Linked DNA regions of Moorella thermoacetica. The protein of the gene in region 1 interacts with the protein of each later gene in a pairwise test. Links are inferred from orthologs where the notes say so. Each region holds a gene or a part of one and is shown in the gene's direction. Other genes may lie near its edges. The genes, in order: hfq and rho.

The links.
Region 2: the proteins of hfq (region 1) and rho interact in binary tests that used the Escherichia coli proteins (3 or more experiments, as listed by UniProt). The link is inferred for Moorella thermoacetica from one-to-one orthologs.

The regions. Positions count from the first base shown.
Region 1 is NZ_CP012369.1:1,038,740-1,055,335, forward strand. The notes cover bases 1-2,836. They hold hfq (RNA chaperone Hfq), read left to right. Parts: upstream 1-1,209; coding sequence 1,210-1,464; downstream 1,465-2,836. Other genes in these bases: mutL (DNA mismatch repair endonuclease MutL), read left to right, coding at 1-175; miaA (tRNA (adenosine(37)-N6)-dimethylallyltransferase MiaA), read left to right, coding at 195-1,169; MOTHE_RS05225 (DUF1540 domain-containing protein), read left to right, coding at 1,604-1,990; MOTHE_RS05230 (AAA family ATPase), read left to right, coding at 2,089-2,836. In the rest of the region: more of MOTHE_RS05230, read left to right, coding at 2,837-3,084; MOTHE_RS05235 (methionine gamma-lyase family protein), read left to right, coding at 3,108-4,403; transcriptional repressor LexA, read right to left, coding at 4,385-5,032; MOTHE_RS05250 (citrate/2-methylcitrate synthase), read right to left, coding at 5,801-7,147; MOTHE_RS14005 (hypothetical protein), read right to left, coding at 7,182-7,316; MOTHE_RS05255 (hypothetical protein), read left to right, coding at 7,875-8,285; MOTHE_RS05265 (deoxyribonuclease IV), read right to left, coding at 8,653-9,492; MOTHE_RS05270 (DMT family transporter), read right to left, coding at 9,605-10,489; MOTHE_RS05275 (basic amino acid ABC transporter substrate-binding protein), read left to right, coding at 10,630-11,484; MOTHE_RS05280 (amino acid ABC transporter permease), read left to right, coding at 11,564-12,277; MOTHE_RS05285 (amino acid ABC transporter ATP-binding protein), read left to right, coding at 12,264-12,986; MOTHE_RS05290 (hypothetical protein), read right to left, coding at 13,080-13,673; MOTHE_RS05295 (sensor histidine kinase), read right to left, coding at 13,755-15,164; MOTHE_RS05300 (response regulator transcription factor), read right to left, coding at 15,161-15,841; gltX (glutamate--tRNA ligase), read right to left, coding at 16,230-16,596. UniProt on the Escherichia coli protein: RNA chaperone that binds small regulatory RNA (sRNAs) and mRNAs to facilitate mRNA translational regulation in response to envelope stress, environmental stress and changes in metabolite concentrations.
Region 2 is NZ_CP012369.1:2,413,939-2,427,306, reverse strand. Bases 5,089-7,949 are described here. They hold rho (transcription termination factor Rho), read left to right. Parts: upstream 5,089-5,804; coding sequence 5,805-7,094; downstream 7,095-7,949. Other genes in these bases: MOTHE_RS11945 (peptidoglycan DD-metalloendopeptidase family protein), read left to right, coding at 7,267-7,949; fsa (fructose-6-phosphate aldolase), read left to right, coding at 5,111-5,758. Outside these bases: pyrG (CTP synthase), read left to right, coding at 1-154; MOTHE_RS11980 (lipid II:glycine glycyltransferase FemX), read left to right, coding at 154-1,245; alr (alanine racemase), read left to right, coding at 1,294-2,523; MOTHE_RS11970 (response regulator), read left to right, coding at 2,672-3,046; MOTHE_RS11965 (hypothetical protein), read left to right, coding at 3,164-3,838; MOTHE_RS11960 (class II fructose-1,6-bisphosphate aldolase), read left to right, coding at 3,884-4,744; MOTHE_RS13025 (DUF1540 domain-containing protein), read left to right, coding at 4,810-4,962; more of MOTHE_RS11945, read left to right, coding at 7,950-8,160; MOTHE_RS11940 (DUF2889 domain-containing protein), read left to right, coding at 8,357-8,818; rpmE (50S ribosomal protein L31), read left to right, coding at 8,893-9,093; MOTHE_RS11930 (DUF1385 domain-containing protein), read left to right, coding at 9,083-10,039; prfA (peptide chain release factor 1), read left to right, coding at 10,163-11,233; prmC (peptide chain release factor N(5)-glutamine methyltransferase), read left to right, coding at 11,235-12,086; MOTHE_RS11915 (L-threonylcarbamoyladenylate synthase), read left to right, coding at 12,130-13,188; MOTHE_RS13965 (hypothetical protein), read left to right, coding at 13,205-13,368; MOTHE_RS11910 (manganese efflux pump), read left to right, coding at 13,345-13,368. UniProt on the Escherichia coli protein: Facilitates transcription termination by a mechanism that involves Rho binding to the nascent RNA, activation of Rho's RNA-dependent ATPase activity, and release of the mRNA from the DNA template.

The DNA.
Region 1 (16,596 bases):
TGCCTGTCACGGGGCAATCAAAGCCGGGCAATCCCTGGCAGGGGCCGAGATGCAAAAACTCCTCGATGACCTGCGGGGGGTTGACCATCCCTATACCTGCCCCCACGGCAGGCCGGCGGTAGTACGCCTGGATGAGGCCCAGCTAGCGCGGTATTTTCACCGACACTTAAAGTGAGATGGAGGCCAGGCTCAATTTGAGTACCTTGAGTACCAAGGAACCCCTGGCGGCTATTGTCGGCCCCACGGCTACCGGTAAATCGACCATTGCCCTCAAGGTTGCCGCCCGGCTGGGGGCGGAGATAATCTCTGTGGATTCCGCCCAGGTTTACCGCGGTATGGATATTGGTACAGCAAAACTGCTCCCGGAGGAAAGGGTGGGGCCCGACGGCCGACCCATCCCCCACCACCTGATAGATATCGTCGATCCCGACGAGCCTTTCAGTGTAGCCGATTACCAGAAACTAGCCCGACAAACGATAACAGCCATCATCAGGAGGGGTCACCTGCCCCTTCTGGTCGGCGGTACAGGCCTGTATTATCAAGCGGTAGTCGATCCCTACCGCTTCACCCCGGAGGGGGGGGATCCCCGGGTCCGGCAGGAGCTCGAGGAGCTGGCGGCCAAGTTTGGTGACGCATATCTCCATGAACAATTGAAAAGGGTCGACCCGGAAGCGGCCAAACGGATACATCCCCATGACCGGCGCCGCCTGGTAAGGGCCCTGGAGGTTTTTAAAACAACCGGGCAACCCATATCGGCTGCCCTGGCCTGGCGCCGGCAACAGGAATCGCCCTATCATCTGGCGGCAGTAGCTCTCAGCATGCCCCGACCCCTCCTTTACCGACGCATCGAAGCCCGGGTCGATGCCATGATCGCAGCGGGCCTCATTGAAGAAGTTTCCCGCCTGCTGGCCCGGTACGATTACCGCCTACCGGCCCTCCAGGCCCTGGGTTATAAAGAAATCGGCGCTTATTTGCGTAAAGAAATAGAACTGGAGGAAGCAATAGCCATTTTAAAACGCAATACCAGACGTCTAGCTAAAAGGCAATTAACATGGTTCCGGCGCGACCGTCGCCTGCACTGGTGGGAAGTAGATCCGGATAAAATTGAGGAAATTTCAGCCGCTATTGCCGATTTTATTAGCAGGACAATTGATATTAATGTAGAATAGGGTTATACTAAACAAAAAATACCAACCTGGAGGGGAAAAGATGAATAAAACCCAAGGAAACCTGCAGGATTTGTTTTTAAACGTCTTGCGTAGGGACAATACCCCCGTAACCATTTACCTGGTCAATGGCTTTCAGTTAAAAGGTGTGGTACGGGGCTTCGACAATTTTACCGTCGTCCTGGACGCCGACGGCAAACAGCAGATGATTTACAAACATGCCATATCAACCATCATGCCCTTTCGGCCGGTCAACCTCATGGCTGAAAGCCGGGCCCAGGCCGAGGCCAAGCAGTAATTACCATTCCCCGCTCCCTGGTTACAACCGGGGAGCTTTTTAATTAAAATTACAACCCCAGGCATGGTATCCAGGGTATAATTCTCATACCCTGGTAAAAAATAAGAGTGGCCAATCTGGCCGCGAAGGAGGAACTACCATGCCCGGACCCAAGGTTAAGTGTAAAGTGAATACCTGCAACCACTGGATGAATGGCGACCTCTGCGCGGCGGGTAATATAGATATCATGCACGAAGAGGAAGGGAAGATGGCCCAGAACCCCGAGCAGACCCAATGCAAGACCTTCAGTGCCCGCCGGGGGCTAGCCAATATGATCGGTACCCTGGATAATGTCAACTGGGGCGGTGTCCTCAGTAATACCTTCCTCCCTGGCGGTGAGCTTTATCCTTCCGTGACCTGCATCGTTAATAGCTGCTCTTACTGGGCGGAGGGAAACCATTGTAAGGCGGAAAAGATTGACGTGGTAGGAGTCAACGCCGACGAGTGCCAGGACACCAACTGTTATACTTACCAGCGCAAGGGTTAGAGGAAAGAAATAGCAGGCCGGATAGAACGGCCTTTTTTCTTACCTGGCTGTCAGGGCGCGTATAAATAAAAAGAGAAAAGCGGGGGAGGGGGTTAGATATGCTGCGGGTGAAATTTGGTCCCCAAAATAATAAGAATAATTCCTGGTCCCCGGTTCGTCCCCTCCAGAACAACAGGGCTGGCGGGGAACCGGAGCAGGCCGGTAGGCGGCGGGTAGAGGCGGTTATGGCCGAGCTGGATAAGATGGTGGGATTGGAGGCAGTAAAGAATTTGATTAAAGAGTTGCGGGCTTTTGTTGAGATCCAGCAAAGGCGCCGGGGTGAAGGTCTGGCTGCTTCTTCCACAGTAATGCATATGATTTTTAAGGGAAATCCCGGTACCGGCAAGAGTACTGTTGCCAGGCTCATGGGCCGCCTCTTCAAAGAACTGGGTGTTTTAACCCAGGGCCAGCTCATAGAAGTCGAGCGGGCTGACCTGGTGGGGGAGTATATTGGTCATACGGCCCATAAAGCCCGCGAACAGCTTAAGAAAGCCATAGGAGGTATTCTTTTTATCGACGAGGCTTATTCCCTGGCCCGGGGTGGTGAAAAGGACTTTGGTCGGGAGGCCATCGACGTCCTGGTCAAGGGAATGGAGGATTACCGGGATAACCTGATTCTCATCCTGGCCGGGTACCGGGAAGAGATGGAGTACTTCCTGGAAATTAATCCCGGTCTGCGTTCCCGTTTCCCCATTCAATTGGAATTTCCCGATTATACCGTTCCGGAATTACTGGCCATTGCCCGGGTGATGCTGGCGGAAAGGCAGTACGTCCTCGCACCGGAGGCTGCCGCCGAGCTGGAGAAGATTCTCCGGCGGGAGGTTCTCTTTGGACACCGCTATAACGGCAATGCCCGGATGGTACGTAATATCATTGAAAGGGCCATCCGGCGCCAGGCCCTGCGCCTAGTTAATAAAAATAGAAACCTCAGCCGCCGGGAATTGATGTATATCGAAAAGGAGGACCTTTTACGGCCGGATCTGCCTGCGGGGGTTAAAGATGAGGGGAGTGAGCTTCCGGGAGGCCCATCAGTCTGCTATAATAACACCCGGTAACTTTATTCATGGGGGGTTAAAGTTTGGCGTACCTGGATAGCATTAGCAAGCTTTTTCCTGTTGATTCCTGGTTGGTAGAAAGGCTCCGGCAGGCGGAACATGCCAGCCGGGAAGCCCTAACCGCAGTTGAGGAGGTTTGTGCCTTTAACCACCTGAAGGTTCTTCGGGCCTTTCAGGATGCGGGGGTAACCGAATTTCATTTTCAGGATTCTACTGGTTATGGTTACAGCGATCTGGGTCGGGACGTTCTGGAACGGATTTATGCCAGGATTTTTGGGGGCGCAGCCGGCCTGGTACGGTCCCAAATTGTTTCCGGTACCCATGCCCTTACCCTGACCCTCAGGGCTATTCTACGCCCCGGGGATACCCTGCTGGCAGCCTGCGGCCGGCCCTATGATACCCTGGCGACAGTTATCGGCCTGGGTCCCCGGGTGCCAGGTACCCTCAGGGAGTGGGGGATAGAATACCGGGAAGTGAAACTCGACCCTGCCGGGCGTCCCGATCTGGCGGGACTGGGGGCAGCGGTAGCCGAGATAAAACCGCGCCTGTGCCTGATCCAGCGTTCCCGTGGTTATGCCCTGCGGCCTGCCCTGGGGGTAGACGAACTGGCGCGAATAATTGGTGCCGTCAAAGCAGCCAGCAGGGAAACCATCTGCCTGGTAGACAACTGTTACGGCGAATTGGTCGAGGAAAGGGAACCAGGCGAGGTAGGGGCTGATCTGGTGGTTGGTTCTTTAATTAAAAATCCTGGTGGTGGGCTGGCACCGGGTGGAGGTTATATAGTTGGCCGGGAGGAGCTGGTAGAAGAAGTAGCTGCTGCCCTCACTGCCCCGGGCCTGGGGAGTGAGCTGGGAGCCTTTGAAAATAAGCGCCTTTATTACCAGGGGCTCTACCTGGCACCTATAGTGGTAAGGGAGGCCCTGCGGGGGGCGATTGTCGCCGCCTCCTTTTTCCGGGATTTAGGGTTTAAGGTAGATCCCCTGCCGGATGCCCCCCGGCGGGATATTGTCCAGTGCCTTATCATGGGGAAAGAGGAAGTATTGCTGGCTTTCTGCCAGGGGCTCCAGAAGGGGTGCCCGGTAGAAGCCACGACCCGGCCAGAACCGGCTAACCTGCCCGGTTATGCCGACCCTGTGATCATGGCCGGGGGAACCTTCATCCAGGGTTCTTCCATCGAACTCAGCGCCGACGGCCCCTTACGCCCGCCTTATGCAGTATTTTTACAGGGGGGGCTCTCCTACCCTTATACCAGGGTGGCCCTCCTTATGGCAGCCCAGGAGATGGTAAACAGGGGGTTAATTCAAGAGAAATGGCGGTAGAGGCCTACCACCTTTCCAAGGATTGTTACTTTGTGAACGATAAGGGGCTGCATACTGCTGTTAGCCGGAACCAGTTCAATATGGTCGGGATAGCGGTAAAAGTACTTTACAGTCGCTTCATCCTCCAGAAGGGCAACAACAATATCGCCGTTTTCAGCCGTATCCTGGGGCCGGACGATCAGGTAGTCGCCATCTAGGATACCGGCCTCGATCATACTATCCCCGCTGACGTGAAGCATAAAGGCGTTTTCCGCTCCTGCCAGGTCAGCAGGTAGGGGGAAAACATCCTCGATATTTTCAAAGGCCAGGATGGGCTGGCCGGCGGTTATTTTTCCCAGCAAGGGTACGGAGACCATATTCTTGGCTCTGGTGAGGGCGGGATAGGGGGTGAGGATTTCAATAGCCCGGGAGCGTGAGGGGTCGCGACGGATATAACCTTTTTCTTCCAGCTTGTTTAAGTAATTATAGACGGTAGAACTGGAACGCAAGCCGGTGGCCTTACATATGTCCCGGATGGAGGGAGGGTAGCCATTTATATCAATAAAGTGCCGGATGTAATTGAGGACCATGGCCAGTTGAGGTGATAAATCAGGTTGCAAGGAGATCCCCTTCCCGATTAAAATCACCATCCATACTACCATACTTTAAACCGGCAAACAACAGTTTGTAAGCATCAAGGAAAAACCTCTGATTATTACCCCCGGCGAGGGTGATTTTCTACAGGGTAAGGTGTGACCGCTGATGATCGGTTGGATTTGCGAGGCGGGGAATCTTTGCCCTTAGCCTGTGCAAGGCGAGGAATAACTTCCCATAATAAGTATTATGTTAAGTAATCGAGGGGAGACAAAAATACCGGTGCCCTAGCACCGGTTTTTATCGCGCATGGCCAACCCCTGGGCAATCACCGATTGCACCGCCGGGCTACATCAGCTGCCAGCCGGGTTTTTAGTTAGACATTCATGGCCGGTATTAGCTCGCGTATGCTTCCGGATATCCTGGAGGCTGTTGCAGCACTGCCGGGTGACAACATGCTCTAAAATATCGCTGTCGGTAACATTTTTACAGTAGCAGATAATTCGCGGCGACGCCTGTTCTTTAAACCAGACTGGTACCCGGACCTGGTCTTTAGTAAACAGGCTGCCGTCATCACCATAGTAAACTACCTTACACGACGGTGACAGGCATAAATTATATTGGGTATCAGATATTTTCTCCCGCACCGCCGTATTAAGTAAACTAGCGACGGTTATACCGGCGACCCTTTTCCCAACTGTCCCACATTCAGGACAGGGTTTAGCAGACGAACCGTGTTCGCTCCCGCAGATTTCTAAGCCCAATATTTTGCCTTCTCCCTTATCTATTTTCTACTACCTTTATCCGTAAAACGGGTTTTTGTTCTACCTCTGTTCCAGGGGTATATAACTCTTCTTGCCAAGGACATTTTTATAAGCCGGCCTGAAGATTTTACCGCCACTTACCAGCTCTTCAATCCGGTGGGCGCACCAGCCGGCTATTCTGGATATGGCAAAAATGGGAGTATATAACTCTATGGGAATATTTAACATTTTATAAACAAAACCGGAATAAAAGTCAACATTAGGAGCGACCACCTTATCGACCTTCTTTTCGGCAACAAAGAGTTCCGGTGCCATTTTTTCTATAGCCAGGTAAAGGCCAAATTCATCTTCCATGTCCTTTTCCCGGGCAAGTTCGGCTGCCTTTTGTTTTAATAAAACAGCCCTGGGATCTGAAAGAGTATAAACGGCATGGCCGATACCATAGATTAAGCCGCTCCGGTCAAAGGCCTCCTTGCGTAAGATTTTAATAAGGTAATTCCTTAATTCTTCCTCGTCATGCCAGTCCTTAACGTTGTTCTTTATATCTTCGATCATTTTCATGACCTTAATATTGGCCCCGCCGTGCTTGGGCCCTTTTAAAGACCCGGTTGCGGCGGCTATTACGGAATAAGTATCAGTGCCTGTTGAAGATACAACGTGGACGGTGAAGGCCGAGTTATTACCGCCGCCATGCTCGGCGTGGAGCACCAGGGCCAGGTCCAGCAACTCTGCTTCGAGGGATGTGTACTGGTTGTCTGGACGGATCATGTACAGGAAGTTCTCGGCCGTACTTAGCTCTGTCTGGGGCAGATGGATATAGAGACTTTTATTCTCATAGTAGTGAGCCTTCGCCTGATACCCATAGGCTACCATAATGGGAAACCGGGCGATAAGCTCGATGCATTGCCTGAGAACATTGCGGATGCTTATATCATCTGGATTGGGGTCGTAGGAGTAAGCCGCCAGGACACTACGGGCTAATTTATTCATAATATCGTTACTGGGGGCCTTAAGAATCATGTCTTCTACAAAACCATCGGGAAGGGACCTGTGTTCAGCAAGGAGATGAGTGAATTCCTCCAGCCTTTTCTTGTCAGGCAATTCCCCAAAGAGTAACAGGTAACAGACTTCCTCAAAACCGAAGCGCCCTTCTTGCTGAAAGCCCCTTACAATATCCCAGATATCAATTCCCCGGTAGAGCAAGCGACCGTGATCGGGGGTTCTTTCCCCTTCATCAAGGATATAGCCATGGACTTCCCCGATCTCTGTTAAACCGACTAGGACACCGGTGCCGTCTTTATTTCTTAGCCCGCGCTTGACGTTATATTTTTCATATAAATCCGGATCAATCGTATTATTTTTTTCCGCCAGCTGGCAGTAATAATCAAGACAGGCCTGGAGATCCATCTTTAAGGTCAACACCTCTCCCTATGAACTTTTTTTATTTATTTTCCGGTCCCCGTTCGGGATCGATGATTATCTGGTTGCCCCGGATACGGTGAAGTTCCCGTGCCCGCACTTTGGAACGCCGGTCCTGGTTGGAGCCGTTGCGGCTGAGCCGGAAGCGTCTGGGCATGCTTATCCTCCTTTGCTGTTAATTGAATTAATATAATCTCTGGGTGCAAAAATAGTTTGTGTAGCTGTTGTCTCCTCTACCCAGGTAATCTCTAACATTATGTTAACAATAATGGTATAGTCCTTACCCTAGAGTAAGATAATAAATTCAAAGGGGGGATTCCAGGTGCTACGAGCTCGCCTGAATATGAGGTCACGCCGTCAGCGACGCGGCTGGCCCTGGTGGCTCACCCTGCTGGCTTACCCTATGGGCTTGCTGGATGGTTATTTGTTAAGCTGGTGGCTGAGGCGTCGCCAACAACAAGAACCTGCAGGCTAACCAGGGGCTAAGCCCCCTCCTTTTCTAGGTTTTACCGCTCCTTTTCGACGCCACTCCCAGTTTCTTGCGACTATTATACACTGGGGCGGGACGGTCGACAATAGGCAAGCCGTGGTTACTTCAGGCCGGTTATAGACCTCTCTATTATGCAGGGCCTATAGATAAAGAGAGCCGGGTTTCATTTTGAATCCTGGCTCTCTTTATTTATGGTAGCCCTACTGGGTTACTGGGTGGCTTATCATGCAACCATTTCCAGGTAAATCCAATATTATATTGGCAAAGATTAAAAAAGGAGTAGTGTCTCAACATGATTTGAACGCCGTTTTTGACAAGATTAAAGAGGGTTCATCCGACAAGAAAAATCCAGCATTAGAAGGACTGGAGTCCGCCCTCAATGAGATGCAAAACGACGGAGAGAAAGAAATTGGCATTGAGTTCGAGTGTGGAGATTGCTGCAAAAAGGTTATCAACGGATCTAAATTGTTTTTCATCATGAATTTCGCTGTTCTGCTCCCGGCGCGTGGCGATTGCCTCTTCATGAAGGTATTCAGTGGCGGTAAGCTCGTTGATAAACAGATCATGAGGGCAATCATAATTCCAGTAGAACGTATTTGTGCCATTGAAATTCAACCCGTGCAAGTGGACCCCTAACCTGTAGACCAGCACCTAGAATTACGCGACAACAAAGGCTGTTGACACGCGCAGTAGTCAACAGCCTTTGTTATAGTAGTCCTACCATGCGCTTTCATCCAACAAAAAAATGACCGGAAGTACGGCCACGTTTTACCTGAGAAAGGTTTTTAGTAAAATTGGCGCGGGTCAAATCTACAAATCCCGCGCCTTTACTCCATCTGGTAGCCCTACGGGGATTCGAACCCCGGTTACCGCCGTGAGAGGGCGGCGTCCTAGGCCACTAGACGATAGGGCCTCAACCGAAGCCTATTATATCATAGACATCCAGACATCGTCAATACCCCGCGATCCCTCAGTTTGAAATATAGCTGCAGGGAGAAGCAAGCTAAACGGATTTTAGTTTTTGGATCAGGGCAATTTCCTCACCATATTCTTCGTAATTGGCAACTGGAGTTTCTAAAAATAAGGGCAGCTCCCCCAGAAAAGGATCATTAACTACCGCCGCTATGCCTTCCCTTCCCAGCTCGCCCTTGCCGATTCCGGCATGGCGGTCCCGGTGGCTACCAAGGGGTGCGGCGGAATCATTGAGGTGCATGGCCTTAACCCGGTCCAGGCCAATTTTTGCGGCCAATTCTTGTACCAGTTGCTGGCAACCTGCCGGGGTACGCAGGTCCCAGCCGGCGGCAAACAGATGGGCCGAGTCCAGGCATACTCCTACTCTATCCGGCCATCCTAGGCCCTCGAGAATATAGCACAGATCATCAATGGTACCCACTTCTTTTCCCTGGCCGGCCATAGTTTCCAGTAAAAGCATGGGACCCGGAGGGGTAATGCTCAAATAGGCTTCCTCGATCAACTGGATGATTCTGTCTAGGCCGGCCTGGCGTTCTCCCTCATAGTGGCCGGGATGGCTGATCAGGTATTCGCCGTCTATGGCTGCCACCCGCAGGGTATCATCATGAAGAACCATACGGGTAAATTCCTGTTGTCTTTCAGCGGCGGCGCCCAGGTTTACGGTATAAGGCAAATGGCCGGCGATGGGATAAAGATCGGCCCGGCGTCTTGCCTCCCTCCAGGCCTGGATCTCTTTGCCGGGAATCTGCCTGGCGGCCCCGCCGCGGGGGTTGCGCATAAAATACTGGAAGGTGTTGGCTCCTATGCTAGTGGCCATGGCTGCAGTCCTTGGTAGGCCTTTAGCTATGGATAGATGGGCTCCAAGACGCATGTTTTTCCCTCCGCAAATAACTCTGATTATGCACGCTTAGTTTTCTTCCAGACCAAGTCGCTTGCTTCAATAAGTGCCAATCCCGTGGTTTCGTCGGCTGATGCCGTCCCGGTTATTTATCCAGGGTTCTATTGGCTGGGGAGCCGGTACCAACCTTTAACTCAGCCAGGAACATCCCGACCAGGATTAAAAAGCAACCGATTCCCTGCTGCCAGGTTAAGGCCTCTTGGCCCCAGAAGTAGGCCACCAGGGCGGCAAATACAGGCTCCATAGTGAAGATGATGGCGGTATGGGTAGCAGTGGTAAACTGCTGGACCTTGTTTTGAATCAGGTAGGCCAGGGAAGTTGCCGGCAGGGCCGTTAGCAGGAAGGCCTGCCAGACGGCGGGAGTAAGGGTGACCGGTAGAGTTTCCAGAGGAATAGCAAGCAAAAAGGACACCAGGGTTACTGTTCCCAGCTGGACCGTAGTGAATAACAGGGAGTCATGGTCACTGGTATAACGTTCTACCAGGATGATTTGTCCAGCAAAGGACAGGGCGCACAGGAAGACTAAAAAATCCCCGGGATTTAAGGCCAGTCTGCCCTTTAGAGTTAGCAGGGCCAGGCCAGTAGTAGCAGAAAGAGCCCCCAGCAGGGGGAAGATACCCGGCAGGGTACGGGCAAAAAACGCCTCCAGTATGGGGACCAGGATGACCGATAGACCGCTAATAAAACCAGCATTAGCCGCAGAAGTATATTGCAATCCCAGGGTCTGGAAGATGCATCCCGCGCTTAAGAATAAGCCTACCACACCCCCATGCAGGGCGGTCAACCTGTCCAGGGAGGGCAATTGCCGCCAGGCCATGAGGGCCAAAAAAATAAAGGCCAGCAAAAACCGCAGGGCGACGAAATAGTAAGGGCCGATTCCACCCAAAGCCCTTTTTACTACCAGAAAAGTAGTCCCCCAGATGAAGGTTACCAGCAAAAGGGCGGCATCAGCTGCTAGTTGTTTATTCAACAAGCTTCACCAAGGGATATTTTCTCATTACCAAGGATGCCCTGTCAAGAAATATCCCTCCAGAGGCAGGATTTTTATTAAACAGGGCGAATAATTATTAGGTTGTCTGCCCTTAACAAATCTAAAAGGAGGAAACAGCGATGCGGGGTTGGCAAAAAATAGGCGGCGTGTTGCTACTGATGCTTTTACTGGCCGGCCTTACAGGGTGCGGTGGTAGTAATCCCCAGGGTAACGGTGCTGGAGCAGGAACCCAGGCAAACAGTTCCAACACCTCTACCGGCAAGCCCAGGTATTCTGTAGCCCTGGAAGCCACTTTTGCGCCCTTTGAGTTCCGGGATATGAAAACTGGCGAGTTTACCGGTTTTGATATTGACTTGATTAAGGCCATTGGCCAGGTGGAAGGTTTTGATGTTGATATTAAAGAAATGGGTTTCGACGGCATTATTACAGCCCTCCAGACCAACAACGTTGACCTGGCTATCTCGGGGATAAGCATTGACGATGAACGTAAAAAGGCAGTCGACTTTTCCCTACCCTACTACCAATCGGGTTTAGTGGTCGCGGTTAAAGCTGATAATAATACTATCAAGGGGTTCGACGATTTAAAAGGTAAAAAAATAGCCGTTCAGATTAATACCACCAGTGCCAAGGAAGCGAAAAAAATCCCCGGCGCCATGGTTACCGAACTGGACAAAGTGCCTGATATGTTCCTGGAACTGAAAAACGGTGGCGTCGATGCCGTGGTTAACGACCTTCCGGTGACGGCCTATTATATTAAACAGGGTAATAATGACGTTAAGATTGTCGGTAATATCCGCTCGGCCGAATACTACGGCATCGCCGTTCCTAAAGGTAAAACCGAGATCCTGCAAAAGATTAATGATGGTCTAAAGGCCATCAAGGCTAATGGCCAGTATGAGGAACTCTATAAGAAATGGTTCGGCCAGGAACCGCCCGCTTTCTTGCCGGGGGAACCACCCCAGCAAAAGTCCTGAGGGAACAGAGCTTCTCATGTATGCGTAACACTTAAGGTGTTACGCATACTTCTATGCAGATACGGGTGAGGTGAAACTTTTGGGATTAGTTATCCAATCCCTGCCTTATTTACTGCTGGGTGCCGTTCAAACTTTAAAAATAACCCTTGTGGCCGTATCCCTGGGCTGTATTCTGGGCCTGGTTGCTGGTATGGGCCGCCTTTCCCGCCGGCGGCTGACCAGCTTTCTGGCCACCTGCTATGTTGATTTTTTTCGGGGTACTCCCCTGCTGGTCCAGATCTTTATCGTTTATTACGGTTTTCCCCAGCTCCTGGACGAGGGGCAGAAATTCTTAATGGCCTCGCTGGGTATGCCACAGCTATTACAGACAACCCATATCCCCGTCTTTGTGGCTGCCACCCTTGCCACCAGTCTGAATAGCGGCGCCTATGTGGCCGAGATTTTCCGGGCCGGTATCCAATCCATCGAAAGGGGTCAGGTAGAGGCCGCGCGTTCCCTGGGTATGACCGAAGGGCAAACCATGCGCTATATTGTTCTTCCCCAGGCCTTCAAACGGGTTATCCCTCCCCTGGGAAATGAGTTTATTGCTATGCTCAAGGATACCTCTCTCCTATCGGTTATCGGTTATGTCGAGCTAACCCGCCAGGGACAGCTAATCAGCGGTGCCACCTTTAAGCCCTTGCAAATCTATTTCGGTGTTGCCCTGATTTATCTAATCATGACCTTTACCATTTCCCGCCTGGTGGATTACCTGGAAAGGAGGTTGAAGACCGGTGACCTTGATCGAAGTTAAAGACCTGCATAAGAGTTTTGGTTCCCTGGAAGTTCTCCGGGGAATTAACTGTAACATTGACGAAAAGGAAGTTGTCGTGGTCATCGGTCCCAGCGGGTCCGGTAAAAGCACCTTCCTGCGTTGCCTGAACCTGCTGGAGGTCCCTACCCGGGGCGAGGTAATTATTGATGGCACTTCCTTAACTGACCCCAGGACGAATATTAATGCTGTCCGCCAGGAAGTAGGCATGGTTTTCCAGCGTTTTAACCTCTTTCCTCACAAGACGGTACTGGAAAATATTACCCTGGCCCCCATCAAGGTCCGCCACTTGCCGGAAACGGAGGCTGAAAAGCTAGCGCGGGAATTGCTGGCCCGGGTGGGATTAAGTGATAAGGCAGGAGCCTACCCTGAGCAGTTATCCGGCGGCCAGCAGCAGCGGGTGGCCATTGCCCGTGCCCTGGCCATGCGGCCCAAAATCATGCTTTTCGACGAGCCCACTTCAGCCCTGGACCCGGAGATGGTGGGCGAAGTGCTGGCTGTCATGAAAGACCTGGCCCGGGATGGCATGACTATGGTAGTTGTTACCCACGAGATGGGTTTTGCCCGTGAAGTTGGCGACCGGGTACTGTTTATGGATGAAGGGCTAATTCTCGAAGAAGGAACGCCGGACCAGTTGTTTAATAATTGCCAGAATCCCCGGACCAGAGCTTTCTTAAGCAAGATACTTTAAAGTCCCTTTGACGGATAGAAAAAAGGCCACCCGCACCAGAGGGTGGCTTTAAAAATATTTTATGGCTAGAGGAGGTATGAGGGGAGGTACTACTTATTTGCTTCGCGGCTGCAGGAATTTACTTAAATCTAGTTGCTCCAGGCGATTTAGAATTTGATCGGCCTTATCCTGGGTTAGTTTACCCCCGGCCACGGCCTGTTCCAATTGACTTTTGACGCTATTAACCACCTGGCTTTTGAGTTGTTCCAGGGTCAGGCCCCTGGCGGTAGCCAGCTGTTCCATGGTTTTACCGTTTTTAATTTCCTGATGTAACTGTTGGGGAGTCAGACCAAGGGCACTGGCGATGGCCTTAGCCCAATCCTTGTGCCACAGTTCAAACTTTCCTACTGGCCAGGGCCAGCGACCGGAATCCAGAGCCTTTTTTAGATTGGCGGCCCGGGTACTATCAATTAAACCCTGGGCCACAGCGGTATCCAGAGCTTGCTGGCCGGCGCTTTTCATAGCGGTCTGGAGTTGGGCCTGGTCGATTCCCAGGACCCCGGCCAGTTTTTCCAGGTAGAGCTGTTGCAGGCTGGTACGGGACTGGTTAGCAGACTTATCCTGGGCCATGGCCACGCTGGCTGATATCATGATTAAAACCAGTGCCAGGGCTAAAACCAGGCTCAGGTGCTTCTTGATCCTGGCCAAGATCTCACCTCCCTTCTGGGAATTATACTAACCCATAATGGTTAAAACTTGATGAAATTAACCTGAGAAAAAGATAAGAAATCAACCTTTCAACAGGGGGATGGTAATGGTGAAGGTGGTGCCCTTCCCCACCGTACTTTCAACCCCGATATGACCCTGGTGCTGTTCAACTATCCACCGAGCTATGGCCAGGCCCAGTCCGGTTCCTTCACTGCTGCGGGTAGCATCGGCGCGATAGAACCGTTCAAAAATATGCTCCAGATCCCGGGGAGGGATACCCGGGCCGGTATCCCTGACTTTAATGATCAACCGCTGCTGGGGTTCAACGTTAACTATTAAATCGATTTTACCTTCGGAAGGGGTATATTTAAAGGCGTTATCCAGAAGGATAAAGAATAGCTGTTTGAGGTAATCCCGGTTTCCCATGATGTGGACTCCGGCCAGGTTTTCCAATCCGATGGCTGTGAAGGTGGCCGTTCCCAATAAAGGTGCTTGGCGGGCCACCTCCTGTAAGAGAGGAAGTATTTCCAGTGGTTCACGTTTTATCTCCTGACCGGCGTCAGCCCGGGCAAGGGTCAAGAGGTCATTGACCAGCCGGCTCATTCGCTCGGCCTCACTGGCAATATCGGCCAGGGCTTCATCCTGCCATGCTTCCCCTTGACCCTGTACTTTCCGTAATAGGTCGACATTACCGCGGATGGTAGTCAGGGGGGTGCGCAGTTCATGGGAAGCGTCGGCTACGAAGCGCCGCTGGGCGCTATAGGCTTCCTCCAGGCGGGTGTAGGCTCGCTGAAGCCGGGCCAGCATAGCATTAAAGGTAGCAGCCAGCCGGCCGACTTCATCCATAGGGCCCTGGTAGGGAACCCGCTGATCCAGATCCTTGCCCTCCCCTATTTGTTCAGCCACCTGGGTTAGACGATCAATGGGCCGCAGGGCAGTACGGGCTAAGATATAACCAAGGGTGGCAGCCAGGAAGATTAATAAAAGCCCCAGGAAGAGCAGTACCCGGCGCAGGTTGCCCAGGGTCTGCTGGACGGGACTGAGAAGGCGGGCTACCTGGAGAAGCCCTACCGGCTGGTTTTGCAATAAAAGGGGTACATTATAAAGTCGCAGGGGATGGTTACCGACTATCTCGGTTTCAAAAAAGGCGATGCCTTCCCCGGCTTGAATGAGGGTTTGCGGTCCAAGGGGTAAAGATTGTTGACCCAGATTATCAGAACGGGTGACTACGAAACCATTTATATCAACTATCTGGATAAAGGTATCCGGAGCCGAGAAAACATTCACATTGGGCAGCGTAATGCGCTGCAAGCGCAAGTTTCCCTCTACTCGAAAAGAACGGACAACCTCCTGGGCCCGGGCGACCAGGGAACGATCAATTTCATTGGTCAGGTAATGTCCCATCAGGAAATAGACCAGTCCACCCAGGACAATGAAGGTTAAACCAAGGGTAATGGTAACCAGCAGGGTGAGGCGTAGACGCAGGGTCATGGCTGCTGCTCCTTGAGGACATAACCCACACCCCGGACTGTCTGGATAAGGCGAGGCTCGCCCCCGGCTTCTAGTTTAGCCCGCAGGTAACCGATATAAACCTCCAGGACATTGGATTCACCACTGAAGTCATAACCCCAGATCCGGGTCATGAGTTCATCCCTGGTGAGGACCCGGTGCGGGTTCTGGAGGAAATAAAGCAGTAGTTCATATTCCTTGGCCGTCAGGGAAAAGCTGCGCTGGCCCCGAAAGCCCTCCCTGGTGGACGTATTCAGGGTCAGATCACTGAATTGGAGCACCTCTGCCTCTGTTTCCCGGGATCGGCGTCTTAAAAGGGCGCGGATCCGGGCCAGTAATTCTTCCAGCGCAAAGGGTTTGACCAGATAGTCATCAGCCCCGGTATCCAAACCGAGGACCCGGTCGGCGGTATCGTCCCGGGCGGTCAACATCAAGATGGGGATATCGCTGTTGGACCGTATCTGGCGGCAGACAGCCAGGCCGTCAATGCCGGGTAACATGATATCCAGGATAATTAAATCTGGATTATTGGCCGCCAGGGCCAGGGCCTGGTGGCCATTGGCAGCTATTTCTACATCATAGCCCTCGTAGGTCAGAGCGCGTTTGAGCATAGAAGTAATCTTGGCATCGTCATCGACAACCAGGATACGGGCTCGCAATAGTTACACCCCCTTCAGGTTGTTCTAAATATAACGCGGCTGCTATTTCCCTGTCAAGGGTGGCAGGTAGGCAAGGTTGCGTCCCATTACCACCAAGTTTCCTGCCGGATCCTGGGGGCAGCTTTTAGGAAGGGGAACGCCAGGGATTTGAAGGGTGGGCTTAAGAAATCAGGCTTGACTTCTGTCTGTTTTTGTGCTAATATAATCCCTGCGCGAAAAATGATGCGGGATGGTGTAGCGGTAGCACCCATGACTCTGGATCATGTTGCCCAGGTTCGAATCCTGGTCCCGCAGCCATAAGCGTAGAAAAACCCTGCTTAGCAGGGTTTTTCTATTAAAATTAAAGGGCTGGCAGCTAATGCTGTCAGCCCTTTAATTATCTGGTTTTTTAAGCCAGGTTTTCCCGGATCCACCTGGCGGCCCGGTCCAGGCGGGCGAGCACAGTTTCCCGGCCCAGGAGCTCCATAATCTCGAAGAGTCCTGGTCCCATGGTACGGCCGGAGATTGCCAGACGAGTGGGATGGAATAACTGTCCTGTGCTTATCCCCTTACCTTCCGCTAGGGAACGATAGGCCTCCTCGGCTGCCTGGGCATTAAATTCAGGGAGGGTAGCTAGTCGTTCCCGCGCTTCATCCAGCAAAGCCGCAGCCCCGGGCCTGGTAAAGTGTTTACGAATCCCCTTTTCTTCATAATTGGTTACATCAGTAAAGAAGTAACTGGCGGCATCGGCAACCTCTGCCAGGGTCTTGACCCGG
Region 2 (13,368 bases), 1.4 Mb from region 1 along the record:
CCGCCTGGTTGAGATTATTGAGCTGGCGGATCACCCGTGGTTTGTGGCCTGCCAGTTCCATCCGGAATTCAAATCCCGGCCTAACCGGCCGCATCCCCTTTTCCGGGACTTCATCGGCGCCGCCTGCCGGCGGGCCGGGGGGGGTGCAGGCTGATGGCCAGGGAGGCCAGACTTATCGGGCCCGAGGAAGAAAAGCGCTTCGATGCCTTTGTAGCCGGCCACCCCAAGGGGCACTTCCTGCAGTCCTATGGCTGGGGCGAGGTCAAGGCATCTACCGGGTGGCAACCCCTGCGCCTGGTCCTGGAGGAAGAAGGGCGGATTATTGCCGCCGCCAGCCTGTTGAAGCGGCGGCTACCCTATATCAATAAAGCAATCCTTTACGCCCCCCGGGGTCCGGTGGTGGACTTTCACGACCCGGACCTTTTTAGTGAAATCCTAGCGGCCATCAGCCGGGTGGCGCGGCAGGAAGGAGCCATCCTCTTAAAGATCGACCCCGATATCCCGGAGAGCGACCGGGCTGTTAAGGAATTACTGCAGGAAAAGGGTTTTCGCCTGGCTGCCAGAGGCACCGGCTTTGACGGCGTCCAGCCCCGGCATGTCTTCCGATTGGATATCACCCCGCCCCTGGAAGAACTCCTGGCCAATATGCACAGTAAGACCAGGTACAACATCCGCCTGGCCGAGAAGAAGGGGGTAGTCATTAAAGAAGACTGCACCCTGGAGGACCTACCGGTTTTCTATGAAATTTTAAAGGAAACCACCCTCCGGGATCACTTCCTCGTTCGCTCTTATAATTATTTTGAAACCATGTGGCGGGAAATGGTGGAACGGGGTTATGCCAAACTCTTCCTGGCCCTCTACCAGGGGGAAGCCATCGCCGGGACCCTGGCCTTTATTATGGGGGATAAAGCCTGGTATCTCTACGGTGCCTCCAGCAACCGCCACCGTAACGTCATGCCCAACTACCTGCTCCAGTGGACCATGATCCGCTGGGCCAAGGAACAGGGCTGTACCATGTACGATTTCCGGGGCGTGCCCGGGGATCTGGACGAAAACAACCCCCTCTACGGCCTCTATCGCTTTAAAAAGGGTTTTAACGGTGTCTTTACCGAGTTTGTCGGCGAGTACGATCTGGTTTATTCCCCCTTATTCTACTGGCTCTGGCAGACAGCCTTTCCCCTCTACTCCCATGGCTTTCGTCGCCTCCTCTTCTGGAGGAAAAAAGCCAGGGCAGCAGAGGAGTGATCCCGAATATTTTTTTAACAGGCAAGGCAAGGTGGTATCTTTTTTAGTATGGACCTGGCAAAGCTGACGGAACTGGCCGGACCCCGCTGGATCACCATTGAAGCGACAGCCCTGGCCCACAACCTCAAAGCCGTTAAAGCTTTACTCGCTCCCTCGACCCGCCTCCTGGCCGTTATCAAGGCCGACGCCTACGGCGCCGGCGCCGTAGAGGTGGCGCGCATCTTCCTGGACGCAGGGGCGGATTACCTGGGGGTAACCACCCTGGCCGAGGGGCTGGAGTTGCGCCGGGCCGGCATTGCAGCCCCCGTTCTCCTCATGAGTCCCCTCCTGCCGGAAGAGCTACCGGCAGCCATAGCTGCCGGGCTCACCCTAACTGTGAGCAGCCGTTCCGGCGCCGAGGCGATTGCTGCCGCGGCGGCAGCGACCGGGCACCGGGCCCGGGTACACCTGAAAGTAGAGACCGGGTTGCAGCGGACAGGCCTGGAAGCGGCAGCAGTAGCGCCCCTGGCGCGGGAGATCCTCACCTGGCCCGGCGTAGAACTGGAGGGCGTCTACAGCCATCTGGCCGAGGCCGCCCGGCCGGCGGCAGCCCGGCGGCAGATGGCCTGTTTTCAGCAGGTCCTCGCCGAACTGGAGGAGGAGCATATAGCTATCCCCTTGAGGCATATCTGCAACAGCACCGGTCTCCTTACCCACCCGGAGATGCATCTGGACATGGTCAGAACAGGCACCCTCCTCTACGGCCAGTTCCCCTACCAGGCCCCCCGCCGGGGACTGGCATTAAAAGACCCCTGGCAGTTTAAAGCCCGTATCCTCTTTATTCACGACGTAGCCGCCGGTACCCCGGTGGGTTACGGCGGTGACTACGTTGTGAAAAAAGCCACCCGCCTGGCCGTCATCCCGGTGGGTTATGCCGACGGTTTTGCCCTGACGGCCGTTGCCCGGCCGAAAAACCTGAACGACCTGGCCCGCTACCTGGTCAAGACATTCCTCGCCTACCTGGGTCGGGGCGGGGGCGAAGGGACCACCGTGATCATAGGCGGCCGGACGGCACCTGTGGTAGGCCGGGTGGGGATGCAACTCTCCATGGTCGATGTCGGCCACCTGCCTGAGGTAGAGGTGGGCCAAATAGTAACTCTGGATATACGCCGCCCGACAGCCAGCAGCCGTCTACCCCGGGTCTACTGCCGGGAGGGACACCCCTACCTGGTGCGGACTACCACCGGAGAACTCCTGCCGGTGGACGCACCGCACCTTTCCCCGGGAGTTAATAGTTAAATACAAAAATTTAATTGATTAAGCAGGAATCTGGCAACAATCACCGAATACTTTTATTAGCGAAGTGGTAGCGAAAAAGCGGAGCGGGTAAAGGGGGTATTCAGGCCACAGAAACCGGAGGTGAGCTGGTCTGACGGATAAAAAGGTAATGGTAATCGACGACCAGCCCGGTGTACGCCGTTTAATTGCCGAAGCCCTGAAACAGGCAGGTTTTAATGTTACGGTAGCAACCGATGGCCAGGAGGCACTGGGGGAAATAGCCCTGGAAGAACCCTCTCTGGTCATCCTGGACATGAAGATGCCGGGTATGAATGGCGTGGAGTTTCTCCAGGAGTTACGGCGGCGGTTTCTGGCGCTGCCTGTGATTGTAATTACAGCTTATAATGAGCTGGACCTGGTGGAGCAGGCCAGCAAACTGGGGGCCAGTTATTACTTACAAAAACCCTTTGACCTTGAGGACCTCTACCACCTGGTCCGGCAAGCATTACAACCGCGATATATCAGCCACCAGGCAGTAGGGTAACGTTATGGCTGTGAGGAGAATTGTTGAGGGCTGTGAGTTGCAGCCCTTTTTAAATTTGGTTTGGAGCAGGAATCCGGGTCATAACGGCGAATATGGAGGGGTGAGGAGGACAAAGTGATGCTTATCCCCACCACGACCGTTGTAGCCCTGCGCTGCCCATCCTGCGGGCGGCTGGAGTTCCACGGTCTCTCCCTTTTTAATTTCTCCGGTGATCACACATGGCAGATGGAATGTAGCTGCGGCATGGTTCTCATGACCATGGGTACCAGGAAAGGTAGAAACTTCTGGCTGCAGTATCACTGCGGCATGTGCGATAATATCCATGTCATCCATCAACACCGCCGGGAACTCTGGTCCCAGGAGCTTTTGACCCTTACCTGCAATGAAACCGACCTGGAGGTCGGGTTTATCGGGCCCCGGGACAAGGTACAACAGGCGGTCCAGCATCATGACCGTTCCCTGGCGGAAATGGCCGAGGACCTTGGCTTCGGCGGTTATTTCGAGGAACCCGATGCCATGTACCAGCTCCTGGCCCTCGTTTTTCAGCTCGCCGAGGGCGGGCACGTACGTTGCTGTTGTGGCAATGATAATATAGAAGTCGAGATTTTCCCCGGCCACCTGCAGCTGCGTTGCGATGCCTGCGGGGCTGAGAAGATCCTGCCGGCAAGTACCATAACCAACCTGGAAAAGCCGGAGGACCTGGAGGAAATAATCCTGCCCGGGCATCTGGCCGGCAGCGACGAGGCAGGTCCCGGCAAGGGCCGGCGCCGCCGCCAGAAATCCCCGGTATGATTCATCATAAACCCAGGGAAAATACAGGATAAAGGAGATGAAGCCATGCCGTTAGTTACCTTGGCCGAAGTTCTGCGGGAAGCCGATACCGGCGGCTACGCCGTAGGTGCCTTCAACTGCAACAACATGGAAATCGTCCAGGCCATTATCAACGCTGCTGTTACCGCGCAAGCCCCGGTCATCATCCAGGCCAGCCAGGGGGCCATCAAGTACGCGGGGCTGGAGTACATAACCTCCCTGGTACGGACGGCGGCCAGTCAAGCGCCAGTACCGGTGGTCCTCCACCTGGACCACGGCACGGACTTTGAGCAGGTCTTGCGTTGTCTGCGGGCCGGCTTTACCTCGGTGATGATCGACGGCTCCAAATACCCCCTGGAAGAAAACATCGCCCTCACCAGGAAGGTAGTAGAGATTGCCCACGCCATGGGTGCCTCGGTGGAGGGGGAGCTGGGACGCATCGGCGGTACCGAGGAACAAATCAAGGTCTCGGAGAGGGAAGCCACCATGACCGACCCGGAGGAGGCCCAGCGGTTCGCTCGGGAGACCGGGGTTGATGCCCTGGCTGTTGCCATCGGCACGGCCCACGGCCGCTACCACGGCACTCCCAGACTGGATTTTGAGCGCCTGGCGACCATCGACCGCCTGGTACCGACGCCTATAGTCCTCCACGGTTCTTCCGGGGTGCCTGATGACGATATCCGCCGCGCCGTCGAACTGGGCGTCCGTAAAATCAACATCGACACCGATATCCGCATCGCCTTTATCGAGGCCACCCGCACCGCCCTGGACGCCAATCCCGACGAGATCGACCCGCGGAAGGTCCTGGGACCGGCGAGGGATGCCGCCAGCAAGGTCATCAGCCATAAGATGCAGGTCTTCGGCTGCGCCGGCAGGGTAAAAAAATAGGCAGTTGCATATTTCTTCACCGGCGTGAAAACCTAATGGTGAACGCCAAAAGGAGGTGGGGGAATATGGCAGGAATCAAATGCGGCGTGGAGGAATGCCACTACTGGGACAACATGGCCTGCACCGCCGACTCCATCGAGGTCAGGTCCAGCGGGGACCGCAAGGTGACTACCTCTGACGGTACAGCATGCCATACCTTCCGTCCGAAAATGAAGTAACCCTCACGGATTATAAGAGAGCCCTGCGGCCCATCCGCCGTCGGGCTCTCTTCTTGCAATATAGCCCGGATACTTTTTCCACTATGAGCAGGATTTTGCCCCGCCCGTGGTGAATGTTTTAATAACCTGTTTCTGGAGGTGCCCTGTTGTGCGGATTTTTATTGATACGGCCAACGTCGAAGAGATTAAAGCAGCCAATGATCTGGGTATAATTGCAGGTGTAACCACTAATCCTTCCCTTATCGCCCGGGAAGGACGCAATTTCCGCGAAATAGTGGAAGAAATCGCAGCTATTGTGGATGGACCAATCAGCGCCGAAGTAGTGAGCACCACAGCCCCGGAGATGGTGGCCGAAGGGGTCGAACTGGCGGCCATCCATCCCAATATTGTCATCAAGATCCCCATGATCGCCGAGGGGCTAAAAGCGGTCAAGGAGTTGTCCGCCCGTGGCATTAAAACCAATGTGACCCTGGTGTTTTCCGCCAACCAGGCCCTGCTGGCGGCCCTGGCAGGAGCGACCTACGTCAGTCCCTTTGTCGGGCGCCTGGATGACATCAGCCATGACGGCCTGCAGGTTATTGCCGACATTGTTCCCATCTTTGCCCAGTACGGCTTTAAAACCCAGATAATCGCCGCCAGCATCCGCCATCCCCTCCACGTCCTGGAGGCAGCCCGCCTGGGCGCCGATATCGCCACCGTCCCCTTTAAGGTCCTCATGCAGATGCTCAAACATCCCCTGACAGACACCGGCCTGGCACGCTTCCTGGCAGACTGGGAAAAGGTAAAGAATAAGTAACCCCTTCTCCCCTGCCGCCGGCCGCGATTACGGAGGTTTAAGCTATTTGAATACGGCCGAACTAGAAAGCAAGACCATGGTAGAGCTCTACCGGATAGCCCGCGAGTTAAACTTGAGCGGCTATTCCCGGATGCGGAAAAAAGAGCTGGTATTTGAGATTGCCAAGGCCCTGGCCCAGAAAGAGCAGCAAGAACACCAGGAGGAGGCCAGGGAAGAACAACTCCAGGCCCAGGGCATCCTGGAGATACTCCCGGATGGTTACGGATTTTTACGGCCCTTCGGCTACCTGGCCAGCGGCGACGATATCTACATCTCCGCCTCTCAAATCCGTCGCTTCGACCTGCGGACCGGGGATAAGGTGGCCGGCCTGGTCCGGCCACCCAAGGACAATGAACGCTTTTTTGCCCTCCTGCGGGTGGAGAAGGTCAACGGGGAAAACCCGGAAACAGCAGCAGAACGCCTTCACTTTGATGCCCTGACCCCCATCTATCCCTCAGAGCGCTATACCCTGGAGACGGCCAACGGCGACCCATCGGCCCGGATTATCGACCTGATAGCCCCTATAGGCAAAGGCCAGCGGGCCCTCATTGTCTCCCCGCCCAAAGCCGGCAAGACGGTTCTGCTCAAGAAAATAGCCAACGCCATCAAGACCAACTACCCTGAAGTCGAATTGATGATCCTGCTAATCGACGAACGCCCGGAAGAGGTCACCGACATCGAGCGTTCGGTCCGGGGCGAGGTCATCAGTTCCACCTTTGACGAATTCCCTGAAAACCACGTCAAAGTAGCTGACATGGTCCTGGAACGGGCTAAACGCTTGGTGGAGCATAAAAAGGATGTCGTAGTTCTCCTGGACAGCATCACTCGCCTGGCCCGGGCCCACAACCTGGTTGTTCCCCCCAGCGGCCGCACCCTCTCCGGTGGCGTCGATCCCACGGCTCTTTATAAACCCAAGCGCTTCTTCGGTGCCGCCCGGAACATCGAAGAGGGTGGCAGCCTGACCATTGTGGCCACCGCCCTGATTGAGACCGGCAGCCGCATGGACGAGGTTATTTTCGAAGAATTTAAAGGCACCGGTAATATGGAACTCATCCTGGACCGGAGGTTGGCCGAGCGGCGGATTTTCCCGGCCATCGATGTTAAACGTTCCGGCACGCGGCGGGAGGAATTGCTCCTCAGCCGGGAGGAGCTGGAACTGGTCTGGAACTTCCGGCGGGTGAGCAGCGGAATGGGCCCGGTAGAGGTCACCGAGACCCTCATCGACGCCATGAAGAAAACCAAGAGTAACCAGGACCTCCTGCGCGCCCTCCCCGCCCTTTTCCCCCGGGAACATTAATAAAGACCTCCTGGAAGCAACTCTGCAAGAAATCCCGGCCACTCCGGGCTGCCCCTGTTGTGCAGCCCCGGCAGTGGGCGGGTATATTTTTGCTAAGGTATGGATAAAATAATGGCTAAATGGCAGTCGGGCCATTATTTAACAAAAAAGTCAACAGACAGGAGTGAAACCCATGCTGCCACAAAAGATGGCGGTAACCCTGGCCCTGGGGTTAACCGTGCTCATTACCGGTCCGGGCATCCTGCCGGCCCGGGCGGCCGTCATCGATGACTTACAGCAGGTAGCAGCTGTCATAGCTCCGGCGGAATACCAGGAACTGGCGAGCCGGGTCAATAGTTATACCCGTATTTACCGGGTGGAAGAAGGCGATACCCTGGCCAGCCTGGGCCGGCGTTTTCAGGCCGACCCGGAGCTCATAGCGGTCATGAATTACCTTGACTCCGGTGCCACCTTGACGCCGGGGCAGTTCCTGGTCCTGCCCCATGAGGAGGCTCAGACCTATACTGTAGCCAGCGGCGATACCCTCTGGAGTATCGCCCGGCGTTTTGGCGTAGACTTCGATCAATTGGCAGCCGCTAACGGCATAGTTGATACCCACAACCTTCGCGTAGGTACCGTCCTGACTGTACCCGGTTCGCCTGCCCCGAAGGCCGCCAGGCCGGTTACGGGCCTGGCTTCCCGGAGTCTGAAACCAGTCTCCATGATATGGCCCCTCATTGGAGCCCTTACCTCCGGTTTTGGCTGGCGCGGCGGGGAGTTTCACCACGGACTGGATATCGCCGGGAATATGGGCGATAAAATCCGGGCGGCCCTGGCGGGTACGGTAGTCTTATCCGGATGGGGCAACAGTGTCTATGGCCGCATGGTGAAGATCGACCACGGTAACGGCCTGGAGACAGTTTATGCCCATACCTCCCGCAACCTGGTGAAGGAAGGCGAGTATGTCCAGGCCGGCGAAGCCATCGCCGAAGTAGGAGCTACAGGCAATGCCAGCGGCCCCCACGTCCACTTTGAAGTCCGGGAAAAGGGTAAAGCCGTAAACCCCGAACGTTTCTTAGCCAGGTAAAAAGGCCGGCCCCCCGGCCTTTTTTTGATGACCGGGAGGAACCGGCCCCCGTAATCAAGAATAAAAAGAAGGCGCTCATGGCGACTGGCCGTTACCGGCGAGCATATGAAATTAACCGGGCTGGCCTCTGCCGGCAGGAGGTGAAAACAAAGACAGCCGGTGGAGGTTATTTTCGGAGAAGGACGGAGAAGGCTCTATGGACCTGTTTCAACGGGAAATCCGGGCCCGCGTTGTCGAGGCGGGACCGGATGCCATCCGGGTAGCAGTAAAACTCAACGACTCCTTTCACGAAATCGCCCTGACCCTGGAGGTACGGCCCAGCGACCGCACCATCACTGGAGCCAGGGCGGAGTTTATCTGTTTCCCCTATGACCGCTGTCGCGACACAATGGCCCGCCTGGATAACCTGGTAGGGGTGACCATCGCCCCCGGGGTATGGCGGACTGTAGCCAGGGAAGTAGGGGGAAAAGATGGTTGTACCCATCTCTATGAATTGACCATGGAAGCCCTGCGAGTTGCCATGCAGGGCTTTTACCGGTACGAATGGGAGAGATTGCCGCAGGAGGAACGGCTCCCCTTCTTGCGCCGGGCCCTGGCGGGCGAGTGCTATATCTACAGCCATCCCGAAGTCAAAGCCAGATTCTTGCTGGAGGAGTAATGTTTTTCTTTGCACCGTCCTTGCTTTCATGTTATACTATTATGAGTTTGATTTTCTCGCGGAGGTGAAGGGCCGTGAAACCCAATATCCATCCTGATTATGGCCCGGCCAGGATTATTTGCGCCTGTGGCAACGTAATTGAAACCCGTTCGACTAAAAAGGATATCCGGGTGGAGATATGTTCCCAGTGCCACCCCTTTTACACCGGCAGCCGGCAGAGGGTAGTCGAGCGTGGCGGTCGCATTGAGCGATTCCGGCAAAAGTATGGACGCTAGGGCAAAAAAGCGGAGCCGCGGGCTCTGCTTTTTCCTATGGGGCGGGGGACGGGAAGCCCAGTACGGCGGCCAGGCGGTTATAGAGGGCGTCATGATGCGGGGACCACGGAAAACTGCCGTGGCCATCCGTCGGCCCAGCGGCGAAGTCCTGGTAGAATCCGAACCCAACGCTTCCGTTACCGCCCGTTATCCCTTTTTGAAACTCCCCCTCCTAAGGGGGGTAGTGGCCTTATTTGAATCCTTAATCCTCGGTATCCGTTACCTGACCTTTTCGGCCAACCAGGCCATGGAGGAAGAAGAGGAGGAGTTGAGCACCAGGGACCTGGTCCTGACCGTAGCCTTCGCCCTGGCGGTGGCTGTCGGTTTCTTTGTTCTCCTCCCGGCGGGGGCAGCCCTGGTACTTCGCAATCATTTATCCATCTTCTGGCAGAACGTGGTCGAGGGGTTTTTGCGGATGCTCCTTTTTTTAGGCTACGTCGCTGCCATCGGCCGGGTAAAGGATATCCAGCGGGTTTTCCAGTATCACGGGGCCGAACACAAAGTTATTAACGCTCTGGAAGCGGGGGAAGAGTTGCGGGTAGAAACAGTACGCCCTTACCCGACCTTGCACCCCCGCTGCGGTACCAGCTTCCTGTTACTGGTTCTGGTTTTGACCATCGTTTTCTTTTCCCTGGTGGGCAGGGGCGGTGTCGCCTGGCGGCTGGCCTCCAGGCTGGTGCTCTTGCCGGTGGTGGCCGGCCTGGCCTATGAACTCCTCAAGTTTACCGGCCGCCATCTGGATGTCTTCTGGGTGCGGGTTATTGCGGCCCCGGGCCTGTGGTTACAGAAGTTAACCACCAGGGAGCCCGACGACGGTATGCTGGAGGTAGCCCTGGCCGCCCTGGCCGCCGCCCGGGACGACGGCGAAAAAAATGACCCCGGGGCCGGGGATACTGGGAGCCGCTGAGTAACTATCTGAGCAGTGTCCGGAGCGTAACTCCTGAGGGGCTCAGGGGCAAATTCACCGGCAGTGCCGGAAGTTATCATGTGGCAGGCAACTTTTTTCGCATTAGAATCGAGGTGATGTCCGATGCTGGAAAAACTGGAACAGATCGAAGCCAGATACGAAGAACTGGGCCGGCTGATGGGTGACCCGGAAGTAATAGCCGACCCCGAGCAATTACAGAAACACGCCCGGGCCCACGCAGCCCTGGAAGATATAGTCACCACCTTCCGCCGGTACCGCCAGGTCAGCAATGAGCTGGCAGAAGATAAAGCCATGCTGGAGGAAGAAAAAGACCGGGAATTCCAGGAACTCCTCAAGGCCGAGATTGAACGCCTGACCGGGGAGCAGGAACGCCTGGAACAGGAGTTGAAGATCCTCCTCCTGCCCAAAGACCCCAATGATGAAAAGGACATCATCATGGAGATCCGCGCCGGTGCCGGGGGCGAAGAGGCGGCCCTCTTTGCCGGCGATCTCTTCCGCATGTACCAGCGCTATGCCGAAAAGAAACGCTGGCGGACGGAGATTATCAGCTCCCACCCCACCGAACTGGGCGGTTTCAAGGAGATCATCTTCCAGGTCGAGGGGCAGGGGGTTTACAGCCGCCTGAAGTTTGAGAGCGGGGTACACCGGGTGCAGCGCATCCCGACCACGGAATCCGGCGGGCGCATTCACACGTCAACGGCTACCGTGGCCGTGTTGCCCGAGGCGGAAGAGGTAGACGTGGAGATCAAGCCCGAAGACCTGCGGGTGGACATCTTCTGTTCCAGCGGTCCCGGCGGCCAGTCGGTCAACACCACCTACTCCGCCGTCCGCATTACCCACCTGCCGACGGGCCTGGTGGTCTCCTGCCAGGACGAGAAGTCTCAGTTAAAGAATAAAGAAAAGGCCATGAGGGTGTTGCGCGCCCGGCTCCTGGATATGGCCCGGGCTGAGCGGGAAGGGGAGCTGGCTGAAGAGCGGCGCTCCCAGGTAGGCAGCGGCGACCGCAGCGAGCGGATACGCACCTATAACTTCCCCCAGAACCGGGTGACGGACCACCGTATCGGCCTGACCCTCCACCACCTGGACCAGGTCCTGGCAGGAGAACTGGACGAGATTATCGACGCCCTGGTCACCACCGACCAGGCAGAACGCCTGAAAAACATGGAGGCCTGAGATGACCCTGCGGCAAGCCCTGGGGGAGGCCGTCCGGCGCCTGGCGGCCGGGGGGGTTGAACGCCCGCGGCTGGAGGCGGAAGTCCTTCTCGGGTGGGCCTGTAGTTTAACCCGGCCCCGCCTCCTGGCCCGCCTGGAGGAGGAACTGGCACCGGCAGCCGCAGGACGGTTCTGGCAGGCAATTGACCGCCGGGCAGCCGGTTACCCCCTCCAGTACCTCACCGGACACCAGGAATTTATGTCCCTGGACTTTAAAGTCACTCCGGCGGTTTTAATCCCCCGCCAGGATACCGAAGTGGTGGTGGAGGCTGTCCTTGAGCGTCTGGACCCCTGCGAGAGCTATACCATCGCCGACTGCGGTACGGGCAGCGGGGCCATTGCCCTGAGCCTGGCCCATTACCTGCCCCGGGCCCGGGTTTACGCCACGGACATCAGCCCGGCGGCCCTGACGGTGGCCCAGGAAAACGCCAGGAAACTGGGGCTGGCGGCCAGGGTAACCCTTCTCCAGGGTGATTTTTTGGCGCCCCTGCGGGGTTTAAAGCTCGACGCCCTTGTGGCCAACCCCCCCTACATACCCACTGCCGCCCTGCCAGGGCTGCCCGCGGATGTCCGCTCTGAACCGCGCCTGGCCCTGGACGGCGGGCCCGACGGCCTGGATGCCTACCGGTTCCTCCTGCCGGGGGCGGCAGGACTTTTGCGGCCCGGCGGTCTCCTGGCCCTGGAAATCGGCTCCGACCAGGGACAGGCCGTAAAGGACCTGGCCCGGGCCGTGGGAGCCTATCGCAACGAACAGGTTTTACCAGATTATGCCGGCCGCGATCGTTGTTTCCTGGCTTATCGCCGGGAAGAATAAAGTCAGAGCGGGAAACATAGAGGTGAAATGGGTGTCTGTAGGTATGCGGACCAAATACTTAAAAATCAATCCCCTGGTACCGGAACTGCACAAGATCCGCCTGGCAGCCAAAATCCTGGCCCGGGGCGGGGTGGTGGCCTTCCCCACGGAGACCGTCTACGGCCTGGGAGCCAACGCCCTGGACGGGCGGGCGGTGCGCCGCATCTTCCGGGCCAAGGGGCGCCCGGCTGACAACCCCCTGATCGTTCATATAGCCAGTTTCCAGGATGTCCAGGACCTGGTGGCCTACCTGCCGCCCCGGGCTACCCTCCTCATGCAGCGCTTCTGGCCCGGTCCCCTCACCCTGATCATGCCGCGCAGCGACCTGATCCCTGACGAGGTTACCGCCGGCCTGGATACTGTAGGCCTCCGCATGCCTTCCCACCCGGTGGCCCAGGCCCTCATCCGGGCGACCCGCCTCCCCATCGCCGCTCCCAGCGCCAATACCTCGGGACGCCCCAGCCCCACCACCGGCCAGCACGTCCTGCGCGATTTGCGGGGTAAAATAGACGCTGTAATAGACGGCGGTCCGTCCACCGTGGGGGTAGAATCCACCGTCCTCGATCTGACCTCCCCGGTGCCAACTATCCTGCGGCCGGGTGGCATCACCTATGAAGAACTGCAGGCGGTGCTGGGGAAAGTAGCCATTGACCCGGCCGTCAAAGGCCAGCAGGTGGAACACCCTAAAGCACCGGGGATGAAATACAAGCACTACGCCCCGGCGGGGGAGGTCTTCCTGGTTACCGGCGATCTGGAGCGGGTGGTGGCCAGGGTACGGGCTCTGGTGGCGGCCTGGCAGCGCCGCGGCCGGCGGGTGGCCGTCCTGGCGACCAGCGAGACAGCGCCATTCTACCAGGACGAACCCCGGCCCGATTACCTGGAGGTCCTGGGCAGTCGCCGCCAGCCGGAAACCATCGCCGCCAACCTTTTTGGCGCTTTAAGAAACTGTGACCGTCACCATGCCGACATCATCCTGGCGGAAACCGTTAAGGAGGAAGGCATCGGCCTGGCCATCATGAACCGGTTGCGTAAATCGGCGGCCAACCGCATTATCCGGGCGTAAGGAGGAAAATACTTATATGGAGCCGTTGGGTCTTATCCTGGTAGCCGTCGCCCTGGGGACGGATGCCTTTTCCCTGGCTACCGGCCTGGCCCTGGGGGGTTCCGGGGCCGGCAGGCTTGGCTTTTTGCCGGTACCGTCGGCCTTTTTCACATCTTCATGCCCCTGGCGGGCCTGTACCTG